Regions from separate parts of the Gemmata sp. SH-PL17 genome, predicted to be linked through region 3. Evidence: riboswitches for the same ligand, from Rfam matches in the RefSeq annotation. Region 3 holds a riboswitch; each other region holds the start of a gene.
The links. A riboswitch is a leader RNA that binds a small molecule or an ion and turns the genes downstream of it on or off. The one in region 3 is predicted to bind cobalamin.

Region 1: linked by a shared signal. The riboswitch ahead of VT84_RS24275 (ribonucleoside-diphosphate reductase subunit alpha) and the one ahead of VT84_RS34985 (PEP-CTERM sorting domain-containing protein) in region 3 are both predicted to bind cobalamin.
Region 2: linked by a shared signal. The riboswitch ahead of VT84_RS26260 (DUF6580 family putative transport protein) and the one ahead of VT84_RS34985 (PEP-CTERM sorting domain-containing protein) in region 3 are both predicted to bind cobalamin.
Region 4: linked by a shared signal. The riboswitch ahead of VT84_RS39775 (DUF1559 domain-containing protein) and the one ahead of VT84_RS34985 (PEP-CTERM sorting domain-containing protein) in region 3 are both predicted to bind cobalamin.

What each region holds. Positions count from the first base shown of each region.
Region 1 covers NZ_CP011271.1:5,883,823-5,888,282, reverse strand. Annotated here, with positions in the region: gene VT84_RS24280 (hypothetical protein) at 702-1,040, shown strand; cobalamin riboswitch at 1,320-1,527, shown strand; gene VT84_RS24275 (ribonucleoside-diphosphate reductase subunit alpha) at 1,734-4,046, shown strand; gene VT84_RS24270 (ribonucleotide-diphosphate reductase subunit beta) at 4,216-4,460, shown strand, end outside.
Region 2 covers NZ_CP011271.1:6,386,012-6,390,471, reverse strand. Annotated here, with positions in the region: gene VT84_RS26275 (ketopantoate reductase family protein) at 1-34, shown strand, start outside; gene VT84_RS26270 (ATP-binding protein) at 42-725, opposite strand; gene VT84_RS26265 (cobalamin-binding protein) at 763-1,794, opposite strand; gene VT84_RS26260 (DUF6580 family putative transport protein) at 1,810-2,373, opposite strand; cobalamin riboswitch at 2,491-2,691, opposite strand; gene VT84_RS26255 (GDSL-type esterase/lipase family protein) at 2,894-4,460, opposite strand, start outside.
Region 3 covers NZ_CP011271.1:8,400,719-8,405,178, forward strand. Annotated here, with positions in the region: gene VT84_RS34975 (ankyrin repeat domain-containing protein) at 1-631, opposite strand, end outside; gene VT84_RS34980 (formylglycine-generating enzyme family protein) at 818-1,975, opposite strand; cobalamin riboswitch at 2,286-2,483, shown strand; gene VT84_RS34985 (PEP-CTERM sorting domain-containing protein) at 2,800-3,510, shown strand; gene VT84_RS34990 (ankyrin repeat domain-containing protein) at 3,647-4,460, shown strand, end outside.
Region 4 covers NZ_CP011271.1:7,428,632-7,433,091, forward strand. Annotated here, with positions in the region: gene VT84_RS30825 (PQQ-dependent sugar dehydrogenase) at 1-2,042, opposite strand, end outside; cobalamin riboswitch at 2,172-2,373, shown strand; gene VT84_RS39775 (DUF1559 domain-containing protein) at 2,508-3,305, shown strand; gene VT84_RS30835 (SGNH/GDSL hydrolase family protein) at 3,412-4,041, shown strand; gene VT84_RS30840 (nuclear transport factor 2 family protein) at 4,049-4,460, opposite strand, start outside.

The sequences.
Region 1 (4,460 bases), 2.5 Mb from region 3:
TGTCGGGTAGATTCTGGATGTCCGTTGGTTTTGTGTGAAACCGATGTTCTCCCACACCTTCATACGCCGTTGCGGGTGGGTTATCGCGCTGATCGCGGTTACCTTCCTGTCTCCGAACCGGGCTTCGGCCGGGTGTAGCGGGCATTCGTCGTGGGGTTTCTCACCGCTCCTCGAATCTGAACAGTTTTCGCCACAATCTGGATCGACCGAACAACGCAACTCGATGCCGAAGCCTTGCCAGGGGCCGAACTGCTCCGGTAAGCCGTTGCGCGATTCGGTGCCCGTACCGCCGGTGCCTACCGTACCGGTACCCGTAAAAGATCAAGTGCTCCGACTTGCCTCGCTGAGTGCCGAGGAGCCGGGGCGATTACTCGCTTACGATTCCACATCTCCTCGCCCGATACTTCGGGCCTCGTCTATCTTCCACCCGCCACGGCTCGGTTAATTCCGTCAACGCGCCCTCGCTGCGCACTGTGCCAACGAAAGAAGGCACCAGTCCCGCGTTGCGAAGGTTTGTTTTTGACGGCACATTCGTTCTTTCAATCAGCGCCAGAAACAACGTTATTGGGTGCTCGAAATCGGAGAGGTAACCGCCTCATCGCACTCGTAGCAGTCGCGCCGATTCGGGCCTGATACTTCCGCACAACACGACCTCGTGGGTTCGGTGAGCCGAACTACGCGGTTATTTCACACAATCTGATATGACCTCGAACACGAAAACGAAAGAAGAACGCCAAGCCCTGGGCCTCTGCCGTTTCTGCGACGCCCCCCAAGTTCCCGGCTCGGTGCTGTGCCAACCGCACCGCGAGCGGGAACGCGAACGCGAACGGGCGAAATACGCCGAGCGCAAGGCCAGCCGGGTGTGCATCATCGCCGGGTGCGGCCAACAAGCGGTGAGCGGCTTCATCCGCTGCACCGGGTGCCACGCCAAGTACACCGCCTACCAGTGCGAGTACAAGCGTGAAGCCCGTCGGCGCCAGCGCGAAGCCGTCCGCGCGAGGCGGGCCGAACAGTTCGGCTGCACCGCGACCGCGTGCTAATCCCGTTTGGTGGCGGCCGGCTGATGCCGGCCGTTATTCTTTGGGCCGATGTGCCCGGGCCGACAGCTCGACTGATCGCAGTTGCTTTTTTGAATCCTGTCGACCCTGTTAATCCTGTCAAAAACTCTTCGCTATTCTCACCGGTCGGCTAACTTCGGCAGTTCGTCTGGTATTGGCGTTCACTTCGATCGATCCGGCGCAACCGCGCCGAAAACTGACATCGATCCCACACTACTCGGGGATTAACTTCATTACCCCAAAACACATTGGCCGATACACGCTTCCTGTCGTCGGTTCGGCTCGCTTCGTGCGGGCCGATGAAAAGGGAACCCGGTGCGAATCCGGGACTGCCCCCGCAGCGGTATGCAGGAACAAACGCCGTCACACGCACTGACCCGCGTCGGGTTGGGAAGCGACGGTTAGTAGGTGTGCGGTGAGCCGCACGCGCCTGCGAGTCCGAAGACCTGCCGTGCGACCGCGCGAACCAAAAATCGCGCGACATAACCGTGCTTTCGTGGGGAAGGCAGCGGGCGGCTGGTCCGCGCCCGCATGCGCGTTCCTCTCTGCCTTCGCTCACTCCCCGCGCTTTATTGCGTTCATCCGGGAGAGAGCGACGTGACCACTTCCACCATCGATCGCGCTGTAGCGCCACCGCCCGTCAGTCCCTCTCGGTTCCTTGGCCCCCAAGCAATCATGAAGGTTCGCAAGCGCAACGGCGCGCTCGAAGATGTCAACGTGAACAAGATCGTCCGCGCCGTGCAGAGGTGTGCGGGCGGACTGCCGACCGTCGACCCGATGCGCGTGGCCGTGAAGACGATCGGCGGGCTTTACGACGGCGCGACCACCGCGGAGCTCGACCGGCTCTCGATCCAGACGGCGGCCTGTCTCATCGCGGAGGAGCCGGAGTATTCGCGGCTCGCGGCGCGGTTGCTCTCGACGTACATCGACAAAGAAGTCACGAACCAGGACGTTCATTCGTTCTCGCAGTCGATCGCGGCTGGATACCGGCACGGATTGGTGGCCGAGGGGACGTTCGCGTTCGTATCGGCCAACGCCCGCAAGCTCAACGCCGCGGCGGGGGAACAACAACCGGACCTGTTTGAATACTTCGGGCTGCGAACCGTTTACGATCGCTACCTGCTCCGGCACCCCGAAACGCGGCACGTCATCGAGACGCCCGCGTTCTTCTTTCTGCGTGTCGCGTGTGGTCTGGCGGATTTCGCCGCGGACGCGATCGAACTGTTCCGGCTCATGGCCGCGCACCGCTACCTCCCGAGCACGCCGACCCTGTTCAACTCCGGCACCGCGCGCCCGCAAATGTCGTCGTGCTACCTGCTCGACTCGCCTACCGACGACCTCGAAGCGATTTACGACCGCTACGCCGACGTCGCGAAGCTCTCGAAGTTCGCGGGCGGGATCGGGCTGGCGTACCACCGGATTCGCTCACGCGGGTCGCTAATTCGCGGCACGAACGGGCACAGCAATGGGATCGTTCCGTGGCTCAAGACGCTCGATTCGTCCGTGGCCGCGGTCAACCAGGGCGGCAAGCGCAAGGGGGCGTGCTGCGTGTACCTGGAGTCGTGGCACGCGGACGTGGAAGAGTTCCTGGAGTTGCGCGACAACACCGGCGACCCGGCCCGGCGCACGTACAACCTGAACCTCGCGAACTGGGTGCCGGACCTCTTCATGCGGCGTGTGGAATCGGGCGAGGAGTGGTCGCTGTTCGACCCGAAGGTGGTTCCGCACCTGACCGACTTGTTCGGTGAAGCATTCGACGCGGCCTACGTGGAAGCCGAGCGACGCGGTCTCGCGGCGAAGTGCGTGCCGGCCCGTGATTTGTACGCTCGGATGATGAAAACGCTGGCCGAAACCGGCAACGGGTGGATGACCTTCAAGGACGCCTGCAACCGCACCTGCAATCAGACCGCCGCGGACGGGACCGTCGTTCACAGCTCGAACCTCTGCACCGAGATCGTCGAGGTGACATCGACCGGTGAAACCGCGGTCTGCAATCTCGGCTCCGTGAACCTTGCCCGCCACGTTACGGCCGACGGCTTCGACTTCGATGCACTCGCCGAGACGGTGCGGATCGCGGTGCGGTTCCTCGATCGCGTTATTGACGTGAACTTCTACCCGACATCGGCCGCGGCTGCGTCGAACGCGCGCTGGCGCCCGGTCGGGCTGGGGGTGATGGGACTTCAGGACGTGTTCTTCAAACTGAAGCTCCCGTTCGATGCGCCCGCGGCCCGCGACCTCTCGCGCCGCATTCAGGAAGAGATCTACTACCACGCGCTGGCGACCTCCTGCGACCTCGCGGAAGCACGCGGCGCGCACCCGTCGTTCGCCGAAACGCGGGCCGCGACCGGCACGCTCCAGTTCGATATGTGGGGCGTCACGCCGACCGAGCCCGCGCGGTGGGACGCGCTCCGTGCTCGTATTCGCGCACACGGCTTGCGGAACTCGCTCTTGGTGGCCATCGCACCCACTGCCACAATTGCTTCGATCGTCGGTGCTTACGAGTGCATCGAACCGCAGGTGTCGAACCTCTTCAAACGCGAAACGCTCTCGGGCGAGTTCCTCCAGGTGAACCGTTACCTCGTGAATGACCTCAAGTCACTCGGGCTGTGGAACGACGCGGTGCGGGCGAAGATCAAACTCGCCGACGGCTCGGTGCAGGGCCTCGACGAACTACCCGGACACCTTCGCGCGGTGTATCGCACGGCGTGGGAAGTGCCGATGCGGGCGCTCATCGACATGGCCGCTGATCGCGGGCCGTTCATCGATCAGAGCCAGTCGCTCAATCTGTTCCTGGAAAGCCCGACGATCGGCAAGATGTCGTCGATGTACATGCACGCCTGGAAGCGCGGGCTGAAGACCACCTACTACCTCCGCTCCCGGCCCGCGACCGGCATCGCCAAAACGACCGTGACGAAGGCCGCGCCCGCCGACACGACGGCGGTGACGTGCTCACTCGAAAACCCCGGCTCGTGCGAAGCCTGTCAGTAACTGGGGCCTGCTTTTGGGTGGCACAGGCCAGAGGCCTGTGGCGCCTCCACAGGCCAGAGGCCTGTGCCACAAGCAGAAATTCAGACGTCAGCGTGGCACAAGGCGCTCTGCTCTGCCTCACGAATTAAACCAAATTCCCAACAAAATACAGCAATTCACGAGGTTCACGATGCTCCTCGATCCCGGCATGAGCCTGACCCTGCGGCCGATGCGCTACCCCGACTACTTCGAGATGTACAAGGACGCGATCAAGAACACCTGGACGGTGGACGAGGTGGACTTCTCCACCGACCTCACCGACCTGCGGTCGCGCGTCACCCCGGCCGAGCGCCACCTGATTCACCGGCTGGTCGCGTTCTTCGCCACCGGCGATTCCATCGTCGGCAACAACCTCGTGTTGAACCTCTACAAGCA
Region 2 (4,460 bases), 2.0 Mb from region 3:
AGTGGCGCGAGAATCGGAAGCGAAGAACTCGTGACCGCGGATCAAAAATGTGCTTCTTTCGGCAACAGGTCCGCGAAGCAGAAGCCGTCGCGCTCGACCACGTCACCGACCCGAACCGGAATCGCCCGGTCGAATATCGGACCACCGTGGCAGAACGTGTGGAACTCACCGTTCTCCCCGCACGGGTCGATATCGGCCGGCAGATCCGCAAGCAGTGCTGAATCGAACTCGCGACCCGCGAAGGCCGGCGATAGTCGCTTGGGATCGACACACGTGAGTGTGGCCCGGAACCCGGCACCGATCATTGTCCGGGCGAGCGCGGGCGTGTCGGGGGCCGTTCCCCAAATCGGGAATAGTGGAGCGAGACCGGTGCCCGCGAGTTGGCGTTCGCGGTAGGCCCGAATGTCGGCCAGAAACAAGTCTCCGAACGCGAACGCGGTGACGCCTTCGGCACGAGCCTTTTGGACCAGGGCGCGCATCCGGGTTTCATACTGTTCGTTCGAGCACGGCCACGGCAGCGGCACCGGCCAGAGCGGTAGGCCGACTGCTTCGGCTTGCGCTTGCACCAGTTCTGCACGGACGCCGTGCATGGCGACTCGCCCGAACGCCTCGTTCAGCGTGGTGACCAACCCCACCACTTCGACGTCCCCGCGGCGCCGTAGTTCGTGTAGCGCCCAAGCCGAGTCCTTGCCCGAACTCCACGACAGCAGAACTCGCGGCTTCATACGCACGCCACTCGTTCGGTACCCAGTTCGGTGCGCGTCATATGATCTTGTTTTGATTGTTTTCTGTAGCCGGCCTCACAGAGGCCGGGACGTCTACTGTGTGTGGCTCACCGGCCTCACAGAGGCCGGCTACAGAAGATCGGCAGCTCGCGCGATTCAGCACCCAGTGTTGCGCGGGTGGTAATCCTGGCGGGAGCGGGTGCAGGTCGGGGTGAAGCGTGTGAGCGATGATCTCTAGGCTGTCCACCAATCGCGGACCGGGGCGACTGAAGTACGCATTGCCGTCCGTGACGTACACCTGCTCGGTCTTCACTGCGGGCAGGTTCGCCCACCCGGGACGGGAGCACAGCCCCGGTAGGTCCACTAGTGTTCGTTCCAGCGAGAACCCGCAGCACGCCACGAACAGCACATCGGGTTGAGCCGCAATGACTTCGTCCCAGGTCAGTGTTCGTGACGGTTGACCGGCGCGCCCGAGAACCTCGTCCCCACCGGCCAACTGAACTAACTCTGGAGTCCAGTGCCCGCAACTGAACGGCGGGTCGAGCCATTCCAAAACGACCACGCGCGGACGCTCCGTTACGCGCATCGAGCGCGCGGCAACGGAATCGATGCGCTGCTGCAACGCGCCGATGACGGCATCGGCCCGATCCGACACGCCCGCGGTGTCTGCGACCATACGGAGCGTCGTGAGCACCTCGTCGAGTGACGTCGGCTCGAGGTTGACGACGCGCGGGCGCCCGGGCAGTGCGCAGGCTGCAGCCGTGACCTCGGCTTCGGCCACGGCACACACATCACATAGCGCCTGCGTGACGATCAGGTCGGGGCGCAGGCGCTCCAGTGTGGGCAGATCGAGTGTGTACAGGGCACGCTGGGTTTTCAGGCGCTCCCGTACCAGCTCATCGATTTCGCGACTGGAGGCGTCGTGCGGGATCAGCGTGCGCGTGACCTTCGGCAAGTCCGCCACGAACGGCGGGTAGTCGCACTCGTGCGTTACGCCCACGAGTGCGTCACCCAGACCGAGTTGGCAGATGATCTCGGTCGAACTCGGTAACAGAGACACGATCCGCATGACTGCCTCCAGTGCTCAAACTGTCGCGGTGGCCGGTGCCGGTTCGCGCAGCACTGGGAACGCGCGTTCCGCGACGGCCCATCCGCCGAACAAGAGACCAACGAACACCGTGTCCCCGAGGAGCGTGTTCCGGAAGTACGGGAGGGCGGCGATGTAGCACTCACGCAAACCTTCGGCCGTGTGCGGGTAGAAGGCGATCCAACACGCGAAGTTGGTGACGATGAAGAACTGGAGCGCGCCGAGTAGCGTTACGGTCGCCGTTGCCACAACCGTGCGATGAGAACGCAGCCACCGGGCGATCAGCACGTTCAGGGCAAAACTGGCGTACACGACCGGGATCAGGACGTGCAAACTGGTGAAGAGATCACCAACGAAGAGAGCAACCAGCGGGACCACCAACGCGGCCCGTCGATCCGTGAAGTACGCCCCGCTGAAGATCGCCATTGCCCCGATTGGCGTGAAGTTCAGTGGGTGGGGCACAACCCGGACAACCGCCGCGAGCGCGATGACAACAGATAGCACCGCAACGCGCGGCAGCCAGGAACGAGACGAAGGACTAAACGATTCTTCGCGAGACACAGATCGGCTCCTCTTCGCCGGGACGGGCGGAAGGGGGTGCCTGCGGAGACCGGAAACGAGCGGACGGGGATGCACGCGAACGAAAAGCCCGTCGGCCCGGTCGCCTGGTTCCGAGGCACCGAACAATGAACGACAGGCAGGTCTTCTGGCTCACGGCTCGTAACGGGTTGCGGGCGCCTTCCCGTGACCTATGGTCACAGTGGCGAGTGCCCGAGAACCCTGGCCGAACACAGCAGCGGCCCTGCGCCGGATTCGCACCGGCTTCCCTCTTCGTCGCGCCGCCTGATGGCGGCGCGAACCTGTCGAGACGCAACTGGCTTATGCCGCGAGCGGTGGAGCGTCCACAACCTGTGAGGCACGGGCCTTTAGGGGCGTTCTTCCGTTCGCGTTCATCGCGAGCAATGTCGTAAGCTCGTCACCAACGCCGCACGCATCATCCGCAAACGACACTACCTGTGACGATTGAAATTCGGGCTCGTGAGGCCGGCTACAGAAGACACGTAATCCGCACGCTTCGGTACTACCCTCCGAGCGACGCACCGAAGCGGAAACCAGTTTCGTATACGAAGAACGCATCCAACACGCCGTTTGAAGGAGCATCGAGAATCCGAATGTCTGTTGCGGCCGCGGTGTTTGTGGCGGTAACCAGCGCGCGGTGCCCGTTGCGGCCGGTCGTGGCGAGTTGCACGCCCCCACGGAACCCGGGATCGTAAGCGTAGAAGCTACTCACAACCTCTTCCGTCAGCGGGCGGAGCACTTTTACGTGCGGATCGTACCCGGCAGTCGAAGGGGCCACGGCGACTTCCGCGGCTCCGTCGCCGTCGAAGTCGCCCGCGGTTACGGATAGCGCCCCCGCGAACGCGGGGCCGAATGCGAAGAAACTGGCCAACAGCCCGAGATCCGTTCCCGAAAACACCATGACGTGTCCCTGCCCGCCGGTCCCGGCCGTGACGATGATGTCGGCCGCGCCGTCCCGGTTCACGTCCCCGCTCGCGACGCGCCCGCCGCCCGTAAACGCCGACGGGAACGCGAGGAAGCTATCCAGTAACTCACCGGATGCACTGAATACTTTTACGTGTGCGGGGGCGTTGGCTTCCGGGCACACGATGATGTCGGCCGCGCCGTCGCGGTTCACGTCACCAGTTGCGAGGCTCAGACCCGTCGTTAAACCGGCGTCGAAGGCGTAGAAGCTCGCGATCAGTGATCCCGTTTGGCCGTCGAACACCTTGACGTGTGGCGGCCCAGCGGGGCCGACCGACGCGATGAGATCCGGTACGCCGTCGTGGTTCACGTCCGCCAGCGCGACGCGGACGGTTCCGTCGAACCCGGGGAACGGATCGAAACGGAACAGCGTGCGCCGCGTGGTCGTGTCGATCACTTCGACCTGAAAGCCGGTTGTGTCTCCCGCGGCCACGGCGAGGGCATTCGTGAGCGGCGCCCACGATTGATTGTCGCTCGGTAAGTCGGGCGACTGGCCCGAGATCAGAACGCGCCGCAATTTATCGAGCGTCTGGAGCGCGGTGAGATTGCGGACGTTGTAGCCGAACTGAAGTCCCTTCTCGGTCAAATCGCCTCCACCTGTTGGGGACACGCTGGGGTGAACGCCGTCCGCGCTGATCCCCAAATTGGGGAGCTGCTGGAGCGCCCGCCAGTAGTTCCAGAGCGGCACCCGGAGGGCTTCGCTGACGTCTTCGATGACCTGGTTGTAACTCGGTTGTAGCCGTTCCAGTTCGGCCGAGAACTTGCTGTTCGGAATCGTGCTGAGGACGGGGACCACGCCCATGTTCAGTGCGGTCTCGGCGATCCGCGTCAGGTTCTGCCGGAACGTGTCGAGCGGCACGCCCGCGGCGACGTCGTTCGTCCCGACCATGACGAGGACGAACGCGGGCCTGCTGACCGCGAGTTCGCTGGGCAACAGCCCGAGTACGTCCGCGGACTTGTACCCGCTCACGGCCGCGACGCTCGGGTGCGCGAAGGAGTTCGATCCCCCGATCTGGCCGGCGCGGAAGTAGGCGAGCGTGTCGTTGAGCGAGCCGTCCCCGGCGAGGTCGACCCCCATAGAGGGCGTTGCGAGCGGGATGAGGAAG
Region 3 (4,460 bases):
ACGACTTCTTCGGCGGGTCTTTCTTGTCGCCGGGCTTTCGGAGGAACGGGTTCGGCGGGAGGTCGATCTTCTTGACCGATTGCAGGTACTCGACCATCTTGTCCGCATCCTTGCCGGCCAATTGCGCGTGGAAGTGCAGGCTGAACCCGTGCGGCCCCTTCGCGTCGATGAGCTTCGGCTGGAGCGTGAGAAACGCTTTGACCGCGTCGAGTTGTCCCATCATTGTGGCGCAGAAGATGTCGATCCGGGCGCCGCGCTCCAGGAGCAGTTCGGCCATCGCGCGGTTCCCCATGTGGGCCGCAGCACCGAGACCGCTTTCCCAGTCCCCGCCGCCCCAATCCATGAACGAGTTGACGAGGGCCGGCTCCTTATCGAGGAGCTTCGACACCATCGCCGCGTCCGTGTGCGCGTAGACGACGAAGTCCTGAATGAGCAGCCGGTTGATCTGCGGCCGGCGCCAGCTCGGGTTGAAGCCCGGCTTGGGGTAGTCGCGCTCGAACGGCGCCTCGGTGGGCTTGCCGTGTGGCATTGGGGCAACGACCGGCGCGTCGGCGCCGAACGTTTCACTTCCAAGAACGATGCTCGCGGCGAACGTGGTCGCGAACGTGCGACGATCGACAGGGTCGGGCATGGCGGGCCTCTGGTTGGGCGAGGAGCGGTGCCGATCAGCATACCGTAACGCGCAAGAAGTGGGAGCGGGCGCGCCGAACGGCCTCGGATCGTTCGCCTTCTGTAGCCGGTTACAGAGGGTAAGCAACCCGGGATCGGCTCGCAGTGCGACTCGCGGCACGTGCCCTCGAACCGCTCTTGCGCGTTTTCAAGCAGATCGGGCACAGCGGAACCCGATGTGCGACATGCCGGTATCGGGGGTCGTTCCGCGCCGGGCGCCGGGGCGGTAGCTCTCGCAGTAGCTGACGTGGCAGAGGAACGACCCGCCGCGCGTTACGCGCTTGGGCGCCCACGGCTCGCCCGGATCCCAACTGTCGCCCGGGCCTTGCGGGTCGGCGCTCGTTCCACGGTCCGCGAGCCTGTCGTAAGCGTCCGCCCGGTACCAGTCCGCGCACCATTCCCACACGTTGCCGGCCATGTCGTACAAGCCGTACCCGTTCGGCGGAAAGCTCTTGACCGGTGCGGTTCGCCCGTAACCGTCGCGTTCGGTGTTGCGGTGCGGGAACTCGCCCTGCCAGATGTTCGCACGCGGGTTATCGTCGGTCGACTTTTCATCACCCCACGGGTACCGTTTCCCGGCAAGTCCGCCGCGTGCGGCGAACTCCCATTCGGCCTCGGTGGGCAACCGCTTACCGACCCAGGCACAGTACGCGACCGCGTCGTCCCACGAAACGTGAACAACGGGGTGATCGTCCTTCCCCGTGAGGTTACTTTCCGGCCCTTCCGGATTCTTCCAGCACGCCCCGGGCACATAGGCCCACCATTGCGCGACGTTGTCGAGGGACACAGCCCGCGCGGGTTGTTTGAACACCAGCGATCCGGGCACGAGTAGATCGTCCGGCGGTTTCGGGGTGCCGGGCGGGACGAACCTCTTCATCTCCTCCCAGTCGGGTTTCTTCTCGGCCGTCGTGACGTACTTGGTTGCTTCGACAAACTTCCGGAACGCGGAATTGGTGACCTCGGTTTCATCGATCCAGTAGCCGGTCAGTTTCACCTTGTGGGCCGGGCGCTCGGTTCGTGGGAACGCGGAATCGGCCGAACCCATTGTGAACTCGCCACCGGGAATCAACTTCATCCCAACCGAGTCGCGTGGGCCGGGGGCCGGCGGTATGGTGGGCGGAGGGGGAGGGGCCGCGTCGGTCGGTGCGGGCAACTTCGCGGTCTGGATCTTTTTAGTGATCCCGTATGCCACCCCGAACCCGCCCACTGCGAGCGCGCTGAGGATGAATGTTCGGCGGCTCGGTCGCGGTTTAGGGACGGGAAGCGGTTCGGGTTTGGCAGCTCGGCGCACGGATTTGGAACCCATGTGGCCCCCACTCTGGTTGTGTTTTGTGTTCGTGGCACAGGCCTCTGGCCTGTGGAGGCACTCACACAGGCCAGAGGCCTGTGCCACCAAACAAAAACCAAATCCATCAATTCAACAACGCAACACGGGCACTCAACATCTCTAACCGTCCCGGGCGGTGAAAGCAATCCGGCGGGCGAAAACTCACACCGAAGGGCGTGACACTCCGGTGTTGCTATTTGTTTGCGCGCCGCAACACGCAAACGTGAGTCAGATATGATTGTGCGGTGAAGGTGCCCACAGTTCTGGACGCCGGGTGTTGGTCGCGTATAACTCACCCCACTCGATAGGTGTCTCCGCCGTTCTCGCGGCGGGGGTGAAAAGGGAAGCCGGTGAGAATCCGGCGCAGGGCCGCTGCTGTATTCGGCCGGGAACGGGCACAATGCCACTGCGGAGCACCGCGGGAAGGCCGCTCGAACCCGACAAAAGGCCGTAAGCCAGAAGACCTGCCTGTCGTGATCGTCGTTCGGTGCCTCGGACCCCAGGCGACCGGACCGGCAGGTCTCTGTCCGCGCGCGTGCGCGGCGCTGCCCGTCCGCCCCGGTCCGTAGGCGTTTCCTCGCCCGGCCCAGTGAAGAAGGAGCAGCCCGTGCGTTTCCCGTTCCCGGCGCGCCAGCGCCGCGGTCCGTGTCTCCCCGGTCGAACCCCTCGCGATAGTCGCATGAAATGCGACTTCCACCGGTCCATTAACGCGAGAACGCCGGCACCAACGGCTTACGTCCCGGAGCGGGCGGACGCATCACCGCACGCGGTGAGCGGCCCCGAGCCGGGGAACGGAGGCTCGCGTGTTCAGGCAGTTCGTTCTTTGTCTCGGCGTGTTGTTGGGGCTGGCGGGCAGCGCACAGGCCGGGTTCGTTACATCCCTTGATGACGTCGACATGTGGGTGGGGACCGGGAGCAACCGCGCCGCGTTCGTGGTGGACTGGAAGACCGCGTCCGGAACCTCGTCGTTCATCTGGGGGTACCGGTGGGACGGCACGGCGACCGCGGAGGACATGCTCCGGGCGATCACCGGGTCCAACACCGGGCTTTACGCCAACCTCGGGGATTTTGGGCCGGGTCTGGGGTTCGCGCTGTTCGGGATCGGGTTCGACGCGAACCACAACGGCGTGTTCGGCGTGTCGCCGACGCTCACGTTCACGAACGGGATCGCGTCCGCGGACCGGGACGGCGGACTGGCCGATGGTCGGTCGCCGACCGACCCGGGCGACCTCTACCGCGAAGGGTGGTGGACCGGGTACTGGAGCTACTGGGCCAAAGACCCCGGCGACGCCGATTGGGGCTACAGCGGTACGGGGATGTCCGGTCGCATTCTGAAGGACGGGTCGTGGGACGGGTGGAGCTTCGCGGACGGGTTCGACGCCCGCCCACCCTCCCCCGCATCGAACCCGACCGCCGTATCGACCCCGGAACCGAGTAGCTGGGTGCTGCTCGTGACTGGTGCCGGTATGCTCATCGTCTACGTGCGCCGCCAGCGAGCCGTAGCACTGGCGTAACGCGGTTCGCGTGCTTGGGGTCAACACTTCGGCCGGCTCACACCGGCCGTTCACCAAGAGATGTTTTTCTCTGAGATAGATTCGGTATTGTTGGTCGCTTACCGTAACGGCTTTCTCCCAGCCCAAGGTCAGCGCCATGTTCACCATTACGATTAGCGGCCCGGTCGTAGTCACCGACGACGCGACCGAGGAGCCGATCACCGACGTCAAGCGACTCGGCACGTTCGACGGACTTCACTCTGGTAAAGAAACGTGCGCCAAGTACCACCACGGCGACATCGCGGACCTGGAACTGAAGGGCGGGCGGGTGGCTCTCGTGTTTGACGCCGCAGCGAAGAAGCTGCGCGTCGTGTCCGAATTCATCAGCGCGCGAAAACTCACCAAGGACGAACTCCAGGGGCTGATCGAAGACACGCAGGGTCAGTGGAGCGACGGCATCGGTGAGGGCTGTTTCGACACGGTCATGGACAAGCGCAAGGTTTTCATCGACCTGTCGCCGGATAGCGGTGGGAAGGTCAAAGCCACGCAGGTCGACGACGGCAAACCCGCTCCGAAGAAATCGGCAGCCAAGGCGTCGGTCGCCGAACTGGTGAAAGCCGCGATCGCCGGCGACCTGGACAAAGTGAAGGAACTCGTCGTGACGAAGGCGAAACTCGACGGGCGCGGGCAGTACGGCTACACGCCACTCATCGCGGCCATTGTGAGCGACAAACTGGACGTCGCGCTTTACCTGATTGCGCAGGGCGCGAACGTGAATCTGGGCGACAAGGAAAAGAGCGACCCATTGAAGTACGCCGCGATTCGGTCGGGGTGGGTCATGTCGCACCAGAACGTGAAACTGGCCGAAGCCCTACTCGATAAGGGCGCTGCGGTTGATTCGCGAGACGCGGACGGGTTCACCCCGCTCCTGTGGGCCGCGAACCGGGCGGCCGTGAAGCTCGTCTCGCTGC
Region 4 (4,460 bases), 970 kb from region 3:
TTGACCGGGAGCGTGGCGAGCAGTTGGAACTCCGCGTTCCCGCCGCCCCATTTCCGGTGGCAGTGACTACAGTTCGCGTGTAGGTACGCCCGCGCACGGTCCTCGACGCTCGCCTTCTCGTCGCGGTAGTCCACGAACTTCGGGAGCTTCTCCGCGGGAGCTGGGAGCTTCTTCGTGAAGATCCCGATGTGATCGAGCGTCGCGAGTTGGTTCGCGACCACGCCGTGGTAATTGTGGTCGCGGTTCAGTTGAGCCGTGTTCACACCGAGGGCGTATTTTGCCGTCACCGTATGGCACATATTGCACTCCGCCCGGCTCGGGAAGTGCCACTTCTGTTTCTTCTCCCCGTCCGCGGTCTTGATGGTGTACTCGCGGTCCACGCCCTTTTTGTCCGCGAGTTCCGCGTCGGTCTGCTCGTCGTTCCAGATGTACGTGTAGCCGTTCCACACCTGGTCGCCGTACTCCTCCGTGCCGCCCAGCACCGAGGCCACGAGTAGCCGCGTTTCGAGTCGGCGCTTTTTGCCCGGTTCGGTTTCGAGCGCGAACGTCTTCACGAGAACGGTGCCGTTGGGGAACCGCCAGCCCGGAACCGAACCCGGCGCCGGCTGCGGGTAGGTCATCGTCTCGTACTCGACCTGCAATTCACCCGGGATCGCAATGAACCGCTCCTTGCTCGCGCCGTCGGACCAAAGTTCCGAGTTCACCGAGTACGGGATCAACCCCTTCTCCGGGGCGTGGTCCCTTGTGGACGCGAACAACCCGGTTTCGCTCAGTTTGCGCGGGAACGCGACCCGCTCCTGTGCGACAGACGGGTTCGGCTCGAACCGATAAATCCCGCCGTCAATGAAGTTGAGTGCGTAGACCTCGCCGTCGTGGTCCTGGCCCCACGCGACGATGCGCAGGTTGGTTTTCGCGAGTTCGGTGTGGGCCGTGACGCGGTCGGCCTTCGCGTCGTACTTCAGCATCCAGGTGCGGCCGGTGTCGAAGTCGCCGTACACGTAAGCGCCCTTCAAGTCCGCGTGCTTCTTGCCGTGGTAGATGAAGCCGCCAGTAATCGACCGCGCTTCGGTGTGGTTGTGCTCGACGACCGGCTTCAGGATCGGAGTCGGCCCCTTCTTGCGCTCGGGCCGAAACGGGTGGGCGCCTTCGGTCACGCTCCAGCCGTAGTTGCCGCCCTTCTGGATCTTGTAGACCATCTCCCACAAGTCCTGGCCGACTTCGCCGGCCCACAAATCGCCGGTTGCGGAGTCGAAGCTGATTTTCCAGCACTGCCGGATACCGTAAGCCCAGACCTCGCCGCGTGCGCCCGGGGTGCTCGCGAACGGATTGTCCGCCGGGATCGCGTAGGGCTTGCCGTCGGCTTCCTTGTCCACGTCAATGCGGAGAATCTTCCCGAGCACGGTGCCTAGGTTCTGCCCCGTTTCCAGACCGTCCGCGATGCCGCTCCCGTCGCCGGTGGAGAGGTAGAGGAAGCCGTCCGGCCCGAACCGCATGCAGCCGCCGTTGTGCCCGCCAGAGGGCCACGTGAAGACCACCTTCTCACTCTTGGGATCGGCCGTCATCTTCTCGCGATCGGTCACGGTATAGCGCGAGATGCGCGTGCCGTCGGGCTTGTCACCGGCCGTGATGGACGACACGTAAAAGTAACCGTTCTCAGCGAATTTCGGGTGCAGAGCGAGTCCGTAGATCCCGCGTTTCACGTCGAGCACGAGCTTCTTCTCGGTCTTTGCAGGGTCCATATCGAACACGTAAACCTTGCCGGGCCGTTCCGCGAGCGCCCACAGTTTCTGGCCCGGCACCGCAGTCAGTTCGAGTGCCTCGTTGAAACTCAGTTTGGGGTACGCCTTCACCATGACGAACGGGTCCGGCGGTTCTGGCGAGCCGGCAACTTTGGATGCTGTCCAGAGTTCTCGTTTCTCGATGCCGGTGGCCTTGCGGACCGGTTCGGTTTCGGTCGGGCGCGCGGACGAACGCGGTCCGAGCACGAACGCACCGCCGATCAGCAACCCGGCTACGACTATCGCGCACGAGGTGACACGCATGAGGAGAATTCCTTGGGAGAGAAATGCGTGGCCACACTGTACCCGCCGGAGAAGTGCATTTCACGAACCTTAGTACGAATTTCCCGTTCCGCTCCGGCGCGCGTTGCCGCGCGGTTCGGGGTCGCTATGCTGTAAGTTCGCCAGACGGGTTCCGCGGCGGGTGCTTCTGCCGCGGACGAAAAGGGAAGCCGGTGCAATTCCGGCGCAGGGCCGCTGCTGTGTTCGGCCAGAGGTTCGCGCTCCCACGCCACTGCGGGCAACCGCGGGAAGGCTGCGCGAGACTCGCTAAGAGCCGTGAGCCAGAAGACCTGCCCGTTGGCGATTCCAACGTTCGTGGCCCCGGACCGGGCCGGTGAACGGGCCGGTCTCGTTTCTCCGCTGCGCGCGCAGCAACCCGCCCGATTTCACGCACGCGGTCCGCCCCGAACTCACCACTCGCCCGTCCCGGCGAGAAGGAGCGAACCCGTGCGTCACTTGCGCCCCCAGGGGCACCGGCCCCCGACCCGTCGTGCGTTCACCCTCATCGAACTGCTGGTGGTGATCGCGATTATCGCGATCCTGATCGGCCTGCTGTTACCCGCGGTGCAGAAGGTGCGGGCCGCGGCCGCGCGGTTGAAGTGCCAGAACAGCCTGAAGCAGCTCGGGCTCGCGCTGCACAACCACGCCGAAACGAACGGCGGAAAGTTCACCGTCTCGTCGATGAAATCGGCCCCGACCATGACGTACACCGACTGGTACTGGTTCGGGCAGATCACGAACAACACCTCGACCCCGCGCGTCATGAACCCGAGCACCGGCATCCTGTCGCCGTATTTGGAGGGCAACCGCTCGATCGTACAGTGCCCGGTGTTCGGGCCGGAGCGGTTCGCGCTGCGGTTCGATATCCCGACGGCGAGCTACGCCTACAACGACCAGTTCAGCGCCTCGAACGGGATCGCGGGCCAGGCGATCGTGGTCGTGAGCAACCGGCGCGGCACGTCCGCGACGATCGCGTTCGCGGACTCGGCGAACGTGCCGTACAGCGCGCCGTTCGACAAGCTCACCGAGAACTGGTACCTGTCGGCCCCGTCCCAGGGGTTCCCGAACGTTCACTTCCGGCACGACGGGATCGCGAACGTGTGCTTCGCCGACGGGCACGTGGAGACGCGCCAGCCGACGATCAACGGCGCGCCGTCGTGGGAGGCCCCGCTCGCGACCGAGCTGCGTAAGAAAGAGATCGTCTGGGACATCGGCACCAACGACATCGAGTTCGGGAAAGATTGATGCCCCGCGAACCCGCCCGCGTCGGGTAGCATCCTGACACGGGCGGGTTCGCGCTCTTACCCCGGAGTGCGAGCATTCGGTCCGTACTCCGAGGCAAAGGCCGGTCATGAGTCACGTCGTTCTGCTCGGCGATTCTATCTTCGATAACGCGCGTTACGTACCCGACCGCCCACCGGTCATCGAGCAGGTGCGCCGGGGACTGCCGCCGGACTGGAAGACAACGCTTGTTGCGGTGGACGGCCACACGATCACTGGTGTTGCGGTGCAGTTACCGCGAGTCCCCGCCGACGCGACGCACCTCGTCGTGAGCGTCGGCGGGAACGACGCGCTCCTGGCGAGCGGGCTCCTGCGCGAACCGGCCGCGACCGTGGGCGACGCGCTCGCGACCGTCGCGGAATCGCTGGACGAGTTCCGCGCGGCTTACGCAACAATGTTGAAGAACGTGCGCGCGTTGGGGAAGCCAACGGCGCTTTGCACCATTTACGACGCGATCCCCGTTCTGGGGGCCGCCGAGCGCGCCGCGCTCGCCGCGTTCAACGACGTGATCTCCCGCGCGGCCATCGGCGCGGGGCTCCCGCTGATCGACCTGCGCGTGACGTGTGCCCACGCCGACGACTACTCACCGATCTCGCCCATTGAGCCGTCGGTTGTGGGCGGGGCGAAGATCGCCGACGCGATTTGCCGCATGGTCGCGGCCCACGACTTCCGGTCCGCGCGCACGGTCGTGTGGGTGTGACCGCGGGTCACGCCGGGTCCGGGACCGCGGCGGCGAACGCCTTCGCGGTGTCGTACAGCTCGAAAAACTCGACCGCCAAATCGTTGCGGAACCGCCAGCGGTTCACGATAACGGACTCGGCCGCCTTTCCCGTCTTGCGGTTGCGGTACGCGCAGCGCCCGAACACGACCACGCGGTCCCCGTCCACGACGAACTCGTCGAACGTGTAGTGGATCATTTCCCAGTCGGCCCGCAGCCCGGTGAAGTAGCCCCGAATGGCGTCTTTCCCCTTGCGCGGCACGGAGAAGTCCATGCCCGGCGCCCCGTCCGCGATGGACCGCATCTCGATGTCGTCGGCCATGAGCGCGATCCACGTGTCGTCACTCGTGCCGCGGGAATCGTGCCACGCCGTGTAGGCGCAGCGCAGTTTTTCGAGGAGT